One region of the Bacillus sp. ISL-77 genome, then DNA from elsewhere that is predicted to be linked to it. Evidence: predicted binding sites of a transcription regulator. Region 1 holds the regulator's gene; each other region holds the start of a gene.
What was found. Region 1 encodes Rex, which represses fermentation and respiration genes when NADH is low (regulators of the CRP and FNR family bind a similar motif). Its sites were predicted from a motif close to TTGTGAAATATTTCACAA; they were not measured.

Region 1 (3,195 bases):
TGCTTAATTTCCTCAACATTGATAATTTTTTGGGCTACCCCTGTTTCCATTGCAGTATACGCAACCGCGGTTGCTACCTGTGCTGCGACCCGAGGGTCAAATGGATCTGGAATGACATAATCGGCATGGAGCTCATCCTCTGAAATTAAACCAGCAATTGCATAAACCGCGGCGAGCTTCATTTCCTCGTTGATTTCCTTTGCACGGACATCTAAAGCACCGCGGAAAATTCCTGGGAATGCAAGCACATTATTAACCTGGTTCGGAAAATCAGAACGTCCTGTACCCACTACAAGTGCTCCTGCTTCTTTGGCCACATCCGGCATAATTTCCGGTACCGGGTTGGCCATGGCAAAGATTATCGGGTCACGGTGCATAGAACCAACCATTTCCTTCGTAACGGCCCCAGCTGCTGATACCCCCACAAACACATCTGCGTCAACAAGCGCATCGGCTAACGTTCCTTGTTTTTGCTCGCGATTTGTGATTTGTGCCATTTCATCTTTGAATCGATTCATTCCAACCGGGCGGCCTTCATAAATAATTCCTTTTGTATCACATAAAATAACATCCTTCACGCCCATATGTAGCATAAGTTTAACAATCGCTACTCCTGCTGCACCTGCTCCATTTACTGCAACACGAATATCTTCAATTTTTTTATCCGCTAATTTTAATGCGTTGATTAAACCAGCCGCTGTTACAATCGCTGTTCCATGCTGGTCATCATGAAAAACAGGAATATCACAGGCTTTGCGGAGGCGGTCTTCAATATCAAAGCATTGCGGCGCAGCAATATCCTCCAAGTTCACTCCGCCAAATGTTGGTTCTAGCAATTTGACGGTTTCTACGATCTGGTCTGTATCAGTTGTGGCCAAGCAAATGGGAAAAGCATCAACATCTGCGAATGATTTGAATAACACGGCCTTTCCTTCCATCACAGGCATCGCAGCTTTTGGTCCAATGTTCCCAAGCCCCAGGACTGCTGTCCCATTGGATACAACTGCAACTAGATTGCCCTTTGAGGTATAATCATAGACTTTATTTTCGTCTGCATAAATGTCCAAACATGGCTCTGCCACACCAGGTGAATAGGCTAGGCTTAAATCTTTTGCATTATGTACTGCAACCTTTGAATAGATTCCAACCTTTCCTTGATGCTCCTTATGCATTTTTAACGCTTCATCTCGTAAAATTGACATTGGATTTCCCCACTTTCCGAATTAGTAACCGCTTGCACTTTATCTATCTAAATCTTAGTGCATAGGTCAATATTTTGATAGATTATGTAATTAAAAAAAGCAGGGATTTAATCATACAAAAGGCTTTCCACAAATTTTGTGGAAAGCCTTATTAACTAATTATTCTTCATCTATTTCCACCGTTGGATAATGCTTTAAAAAGTAGACTAGCGATTGAAGCTCCACAGCCAAGTCAATATGATGGACCCTTATTAATGGTGGAACATTTAACCTTGCCGGAGTGAAATTTAAGATCCCTTTTACATTCGCTTGGACCAGTCGATCGGTTATCATTTGTGCGGCAGGAGCCGGAACCGTTAATATCGCCACTGAAATATTAGTTTCTGATAACACCTTCTCTAAATCATCCATAGGATGAACGGGTACCTCGCGAATCATGGTTCCCATTTTGTCGGGATCCACATCGAAGGCGCATTCTATTTTTGTGTTATTATTTTTTAAAAAGTTATAGTTTAAAAAGGCAGTCCCAAGATTTCCGACTCCTATTAAGGCAACCTTAGTTAATTCATCCTGATCTAAGGTCTTTCGGAAGAAGGATATTAAGTAATTAACATTATACCCATAGCCCTTTTTTCCTAACGCACCGAAATAGGAAAAGTCGCGGCGAATCGTTGCTGAGTCTACCTTTACTGCTTCACTCAATTCCGCTGAAGAGACCCTTTGCTTGCCGGAACTATGCAGGTTTTTTAGAAATCGATAATAGAGGGGCAGCCGTTTTGCTGTCGCCTGTGGTATTTTCGTTGTTTCATTACTCATAATCTCCCACACCCCATGAATGGTTTAGTTAAAAATTTATTTAACTCTTTCATCTCTTTTAAAATCACCGTTTTTACCGCCTGTTTTTTCGACAAGATACGTCGGTCCAATTACCATACCTTTATCAACGGCTTTACACATATCATAAACTGTTAAGGCACATGCGGATGCGGCTGTTAACGCTTCCATTTCCACTCCTGTGTTCCCCTTCGTTTTAACGGCTGCAGCAATATATAATTGATAATTCTCATCCTTATCCTGTTCCCAAGAGAAAGAAATATTAACACCTGTTAATGGAATCGGATGGCACATTGGAATCAAATCCCATGTCTTCTTTGCTGCCATGACAGCTGCTACCTGGGCCACTGCTAAGACATCGCCCTTCTTCATCTCATTATTAGTTATTTTATCATAAATTTCTTTACTAACGGTAATGCTGGAATGAGCAAGCGCCGTACGTGCCGTTTCCGGCTTATCACTGACGTCGACCATTTTTGCTCTGCCTTCTTCATTAAAATGCGTAAATTCTGCCATATAAAAAATCCTCCCATCAAATCATACACTATTTTTCCTTATATGTGTGTGAAACTTTGAACTAAATATTACATTTTATGTCGATTTAGGACCCTTACTCCGCTAATATGGCGAGCAGTTTATTGCCGACATACCGGGAATAAGGTACACTAATCCTATGTAATAGAGGTGAATGAGAATGATTTTGCTACAGGTTAATCAATTACAAAAATATTATGGTGCTGACCTTATTTTATCGAATATTAAGCTCGAATTACAAACTCGGGACCGTGTTGCCCTTGTTGGACGCAATGGGGCGGGAAAATCGACATTGTTGAAGATTATAGCCGGACACTTGTCGCATGATGGCGGAGAAATCATCAAGCCAAAAGAAGTGACGATTGGCTATTTAGCTCAAAATACTGGGTTAGAATCATCATTATCCATATGGGATGAAATGCTGACGGTTTTTGAACCGCTGCGATTGATGGAAAAACAACTCCGCACACTTGAAGAACAAATGGCTGATCCTCTTGTTTTTGAAGACAGTGGCAGGTACGAAAGGATCCTAAAAGAGTACGATCATCTTCAGGTGAAATTTAAAGAACAGGGAGGGTATCAATATGAGGCAGAGATGCGCTCCGTCCTTCATGGGCTGAATTTC
Region 2 (3,195 bases), on a different contig from region 1:
ATAATTCCTCACAAATTTTACTACATTTCGCGGTATTTTTCTTACCGATTATTCGACAAATTCTGAGTTTTTTATTTATTGTTATAAAAAATTTAATGATCTAACCCAACATTATCAACAGATATTCGCTTTAAAAAAAGGTCGAGAAAATCCACTAATGACAGTGAATACGGAGTAAATATATAGATTGGATTTTTTAAATAAAACAGGCAAAAAAATCCTGTTGAACTTTAGTATAAATTGACAAGTTTTGTAGAAAAGTTTTTGAGATTATACTATTTTTGAATTTGAATAGATGACAAAATGATAACGAGATGACCGAACCTCCATATATTGTAATATAGTAATTTAGTAATAGCGGTTACCATAATAAACCAAAAAGGGAGAAAATAATGATTTTCTCCCTCAATTTGCAGCTATATTATCTAAATAACTAATCCGCCATCCACACTTAAGATGGTTCCGTTAATATAATTCGCCTTATCCGAAGCCAAGAATACATACGCTGCGGCAATATCTTCTGGTTTGCCAAGCTTCCTAAGCGGAGTCTTTTCCTTCATAAATTGAAGCACCTTATCTGGCACCGCTGCAGTCATACCTGTTTCAATGAAACCTGGAGCAACTGCATTGACTCGGATCCCCTTAGGTCCAAATTCTTTTGCCCAGCTTTTCGTCAGCCCAATGACGCCCGCCTTTGTCGCAGCATAATTCGTTTGACCAATATTCCCATATAAACCAACGACGGAAGATGCGTTTAGAATAACGCCCGACCCCTGCTTTAACATACTAGGAGCTACAGCCTTCGTGCATTTAAAAACACCTGATAGATTGACAGAAATGACTCTTTCCCAATCCGATTCCTCCATCTTTGTTAAAAAACCATCAAGTGTAATTCCGGCATTGTTAATTAAGATATCGATTCGGCCATGCTTACCTATTGTGGATTGAACCATTTCTTCTATCTGGGTGCTGTCCGTTACATCGACTTTATAAAATTCTACTTTTTCATGATTCAATTCTTCTAATGCAGATTTACCAGCCGACTCATCATAATCACAGATGACGACATTTGCACCCTCTTGGAGAAATTGTTTAGCCGTTTCTTTTCCAATCCCCTGTGCACCACCTGTAATTAACACAACCTTTTTACTAAACTCCATAATATATCACCTCGTTTTTTTCTTTTCAGAATAGACCTCTGCAAAACATCAGCATCCCTAGGCAAATGAGAAAAGAAATCCAAAACAAAAAAATGGCGATGAAACTAGGCTTTGGACAAAATTAAATCCATTTTTACCCATATTATGATGGATTATAGCTAATTATCACTCTTGTTAAAATACTTTACAATTCGCAAGAAAGTGAGAAATTTGTCAAAAAATGATGAAATGTATTTTAATAATTTTTAATCTTTCACCTTTTAAAATTTCGATGAAGTTAGTATGATGGATAGGTCAACAAAACAAAGGAGGAAAAAAAATGAGCACAGATTTTAATTTTTATGAGATGTGGAAGGATCTTTATTCACATTCCAGTAAGTTATTCGATGAGAAAGTAAGCAATGATTTCCCGTCTCAAGGAATGGGTCAGGTTTTGGAGATGAATCTTCAATTAAAAAAAATGATTGATGAATCAACGGTAAAGTATTTAGAATTTATGAATGTTCCAACTCGAAATGACATTGCTAGCATTTCTTCGCTGATTGTTAATGTCGATGCAAAAGTTGATGATTTAGAAGAAAGATTGGAAGAGAAATTTGACAACTCTGGAGATCAGGAGTCATTTAATACAGAATTGTCGAATTTAAAAAAGGATATGAAGAGTTTGGATAATAAAATGAATCAAATCCTTAATTTATTAAAAACACCAGAAAAAACGAAATAGAAACGCATTACATAATGCATGTAAAACCAAGTAATTTAGTAAACTATCAAGATTATTTTTACAACTATAATAGATGGGGTGGACAACAATGACAGAATTAAAAGATAAAGTAGCAATCGTAACAGGCGGAAGCAGAGGAATCGGTGCATCGATTGCATTGGAACTAGCTAAAAATGGCGCGAAAGTTGTCATTAACTATAATATTCGCAAAGAACTAGCAGATAAAGTAGTCGCAGAAATCAATGAATTTGGTGGAGAGGCATACGCAGTACAAGCAGATGTTTCAGAAAGTAATGAAGCAGCATACCTTGTACAAGAAACCATCAACCATTATGGCAAATTAGATATCTTAATTAATAATGCAGGAATTACAAGAGACAGCACGTTCAAAAAATTGACCGAAGAAGATTGGAGAAAGGTAATCGATGTTAATTTAAACAGTGTTTACAATAATACATCTGCAGCATTACCTTATCTTCTTGAATCTGATGCAGGCCGCATCATCAACATTTCGTCCATTATTGGGCAAGCTGGCGGGTTTGGACAAACAAACTATGCTGCCGCAAAAGCAGGACTAATTGGATACACTAAATCTCTCGCTCTTGAACTTGCTAGAAGTAAAGTAACAGTTAATGCGATTTGCCCAGGATTTATTGGAACCGAGATGGTCCAAGCCATTCCTGAAAAAGTTCTTGCAGGAATCGTTGAAAAAGTACCACAAAAACGCCTAGGCAAACCAGAAGAAATCGCTCGTGGTGTTGTTTTCCTATGTAAAGATGGTGACTATATTACTGGTCAGCAATTAAATATTAACGGTGGACTTTACATGTAAGTGTCATGAATGTACAAACTTCTTTATATATTAAAAGAGTAAATAAATCATGTAAGGAGTGAACAATCATTAACGCTCAAATGCTAAAAGAATGGAATGAGATGCTAGAGGCTACACCTCAAAAGTATCAAGAGATGTACCAACGTGTAATGAGGGCATCTCAAGTGTTAACGACCGATGCCGAACCCGAAGTAGCACCTACACCGAAGGAAGTAGTTTGGACAAGAAATAAAACGAAGCTCTATCGGTATATATCTGATCACCCAAAAAAGCATAAAATTCCACTTCTACTTGTTTATGCTCTAATTAATAAACCCTATATATTGGATCTAACCAAAGGTGGTAGTTTAATAGAATTTTTGGTTGAACGTGGGTTTGATGTTTACCTTCTTGACTGGGGTACACCAGGTTACGAAGATAGACATATGAAACTGGATGATTATATTATGGACTATATACCACGTGCCGTTCGTAAAGTA
Region 3 (3,195 bases), on a different contig from region 1:
TGAAGCCTTAGTTCCAGGAAAAATTCGTAATAGTAATTCCCATATGATTGCAGCTCAAATTGAAAGAGCGGGAGCCATTGTTCACTATTTTGGAAAGCTTCCTGATGAATTCGACACTTGCTTTGAAGCAGTCCAAAAAGCAATAAATGAAGTAGACTTATTAATTACCACCGGCGGGGTTTCAGTTGGGGATTTTGATTATCTGCCTGCTATCTATGAAAAGCTTGGGGCAGAGGTTTTCTTTAATAAAGTTGCCATGCGCCCTGGAAGTGTGACGACGGTTGCACAGCACAATGGGAAGCTTCTCTTTGGACTCTCGGGTAATCCTTCGGCTTGTTATGTAGGCTTTGAATTGTTTGCCCGCCCAATTATCCGTAGGATGCTTTTTTCAGAAAAACCTCACCTTCGTAAAGAACAAGCTCTTTTAGAAGTCGATTTTCCTAAAGCCAATCCGTTTACAAGGTTTGTCCGAAGTTCTACGTTTATAGATGCGGGAAGACTAAAGGCAAAACCGAGTGGACTTGACAAGTCTAACATTATAATGAGCCTTTCTGGAGCTAATTCGTTGATGATTCTTCCAGGCGGAACTAGAGGCTTTACAGCCGGTTGTGAAGTCGATGTCCTCCTGCTTGAAGACCAGGTTGGCAGTATGTGGCCGTGGTAAAGCCTGTCATCTTTCAGGTGGTTGGTTATCAAAATAGTGGGAAAACCACCATAACATCCAAACTGATCGAAGACTTAGTAAAAAAAGGACTTAAAACAGTTACAATTAAGCATCATGGTCATGGAGGCAGGCTCGCAGCCATGCCGCAGAAAGATACAGAAAAACATTTAAATGCAGGTGCGCTTGCCTCGATTGTTGAAGGAGATGGAAGTTTAATGTTACGGGCTGACAATTTCTATCCATCACTAGAAGATCAGATCGAGTTAATGAAATTCTTTCATCCAGATGTAATATTAATCGAAGGCTATAAGTTAAAGTCCTTCCCGAAGTTACTGCTATTAAGAGATGAAAGTGACCTTTCTTTGTTAGACACCGTAAGTAATGTTTCTGCAATTGTGTATTGGAAAGAAGAAATGCAGAAGCAAATCACATCAAGAATCAATGTGCCCAGCTTTCATATCAACGATGAAGGTGCATTAATCTGGATTGAGCAATTACTTCAGGAGCTTGTTCATAAAATTAATCAAAAAAGTTAATAAAATTGTCAAATCTGTTACTTTTATCACAGCTAGAAATATGGATATACTCTACAATACAAATTAGGGGATATTATGTTTGTTAAAATAGAATTATAGGTCTTTAATGGAAATACAGCAATCACTCATTGGATAACCGACCTAGAGATGATTGAAGTTACCTAGTAGATGATATAGATTTGCTGTACTTCCATTTTAACCTAAACAATTTTGTCACAAAAAGAAGGCGGAGTCCTTCTTTTTTACTGTAATTATGTGATGTGTTTCACTTATTTTTCCGCTAAGCTGGCTTATATTTAGGTTAGTCAAGGAAGAGGAGTGAAAATGATGAAGTTATTTTTACCGAAACAACATGGTGCATGGGCAATGCTAATCATCCCTTTTTGGCTTGGTGTCATTGAAGGAGGGTTTATGTGGAAGCATGTTCCATTTTTCTTTGGATGGCTCCTATTATACTTGGCGACCTATCCGATGCTTCTTTTATTTAAAAAGAAAAAACTTCAGTTTTATACTAAATGGACACTTGTATATATGATTCCATCCCTATTACTTTTACTTAATCCACTTTTGGAAAGACCAACTATTTTTTATTTTGGTCTTCTAATGATTCCGTTTTTTATAATAAATGCTTACTTTACTTCCAAAAATCAAGACCGTGCTTTTATGAATGATCTCTCTGCTATTTTTGCCTTTTCAGTTGCTGGATTAGCAAGCAGTTATTTAGAACACGGTGTTATGAACATAGAGACGCTTGTTTTCACCTTTGTAACTTCGGTCCTGTTTTTTGTGGGCTGTACTTTTTATGTCAAAACAATGATTAGGGAGAAGAAGAATACCCAATTTAAATGGATTTCATGGATTTACCATTTTCTTTTAGTGGCAGTGTGGTTCAGAGTTGGATTTTGGATCGTTGCAATAGCATTTATCCCAAGTCTTCTGAGAGCTATTATATTTTATGGGAAACCATTATCGCCTAAACAAATTGGCATTTACGAAATAATAAATTCAGCTATATTCTTTACGATCATGGCCATTCAAATAATCTTATTAAAATAAAAAAATCGGTCGATATGACCGATTTTTTTGCTTTATTTTAAGTTGTTTGCCAGCAGCAATTCTAATCAACTTTACAGATTTCGGTTGGACAATCTTCACAATCAATTTCCCGTTTTAAATACTCTAAATCATGAATAGTAATTGTTCCTTTATCAATTAACAGGATACCGGCCTTTCGTAAATCGCTCAACAAGCGATTTACTACTTCTCTTGATGTACCACAAAAATTGGCTAACTCTTGATTGGTTAGTGGTAATTCAATTAATATTCCTTTATGGGTTTTAATTCCATAACTATTGGTAATTCGAATAAGTGTGGAATAAAGAGCCCCTTTTTTTCCATGAAGAACCAAATCACGAAACTTAGTTTGAGTTTTTCGATGTTGCTGACTCATCCACTTTATGAATTCAAATGAAAGTGCCAGATTTTGCGAGAGTTTTTCTTCAAGCGTGTCTTTCATAATAACGGCAACTTCACCACTCTCGACAACACGTGCACTTAATAAATATCTTGAAGAAGGGGAAAATAAGTTTAATTCACCAACAAAATCACCACGCGAGCACATTCTTAACGTAAGTTCTCTTCCATCAGGGATGATCTTGCTGATTTGAAGAATGCCACTTTGAACAATATACAATTCATCGGCTACAGATCCTTCTTGAAATAAAAAGGTACCTTTTTCAATTTTTTTTATATGGTGAACGGTATCAAAAAGATGGGACAGTGTTACCGGCATTTCTTTTACTGACTGCATACTCATAACCACCTTTAAAGGTACGAATTCAATGCTCATTTGATTTTAAAAAATGACAGTCAAGGTTTAATTTGCTAGATAATACTATAATTATATTGTTAACAAAGAATAATTAGCAACAAATGAGCGATAAGTTCATACAATCGTCAAAGTTTGAAGAATCTTTGCGTATTTCTTAGGAAATA

Region 2: a site for Rex is predicted at 1,362-1,379, ahead of J7E77_RS01685 (polyhydroxyalkanoic acid synthase subunit PhaR). Genes of this name have one in related genera too.
Region 3: a site for Rex is predicted at 1,454-1,471, ahead of J7E77_RS06670 (YwiC-like family protein). Genes of this name have one in related genera too.

What each region holds. Positions count from the first base shown of each region.
Region 1 is NZ_JAGGQY010000093.1:21,349-24,543, forward strand. It holds gene ystJ (NADP-dependent malic enzyme) at 1-1,202, opposite strand, end outside; gene J7E77_RS28735 (redox-sensing transcriptional repressor Rex) at 1,362-2,018, opposite strand; gene moaC (cyclic pyranopterin monophosphate synthase MoaC) at 2,055-2,552, opposite strand; gene J7E77_RS28745 (ABC-F family ATP-binding cassette domain-containing protein) at 2,731-3,195, shown strand, end outside.
Region 2 is NZ_JAGGQY010000005.1:36,696-39,890, reverse strand. It holds gene fabG (3-oxoacyl-[acyl-carrier-protein] reductase) at 426-1,160, opposite strand; gene J7E77_RS01685 (polyhydroxyalkanoic acid synthase subunit PhaR) at 1,480-1,884, shown strand; gene J7E77_RS01680 (3-oxoacyl-ACP reductase) at 1,973-2,716, shown strand; gene phaC (class III poly(R)-hydroxyalkanoic acid synthase subunit PhaC) at 2,797-3,195, shown strand, end outside.
Region 3 is NZ_JAGGQY010000018.1:52,229-55,423, reverse strand. It holds gene J7E77_RS06680 (molybdopterin molybdotransferase MoeA) at 1-664, shown strand, start outside; gene mobB (molybdopterin-guanine dinucleotide biosynthesis protein B) at 652-1,200, shown strand; gene J7E77_RS06670 (YwiC-like family protein) at 1,525-2,256, shown strand; gene J7E77_RS06665 (Crp/Fnr family transcriptional regulator) at 2,318-3,010, opposite strand.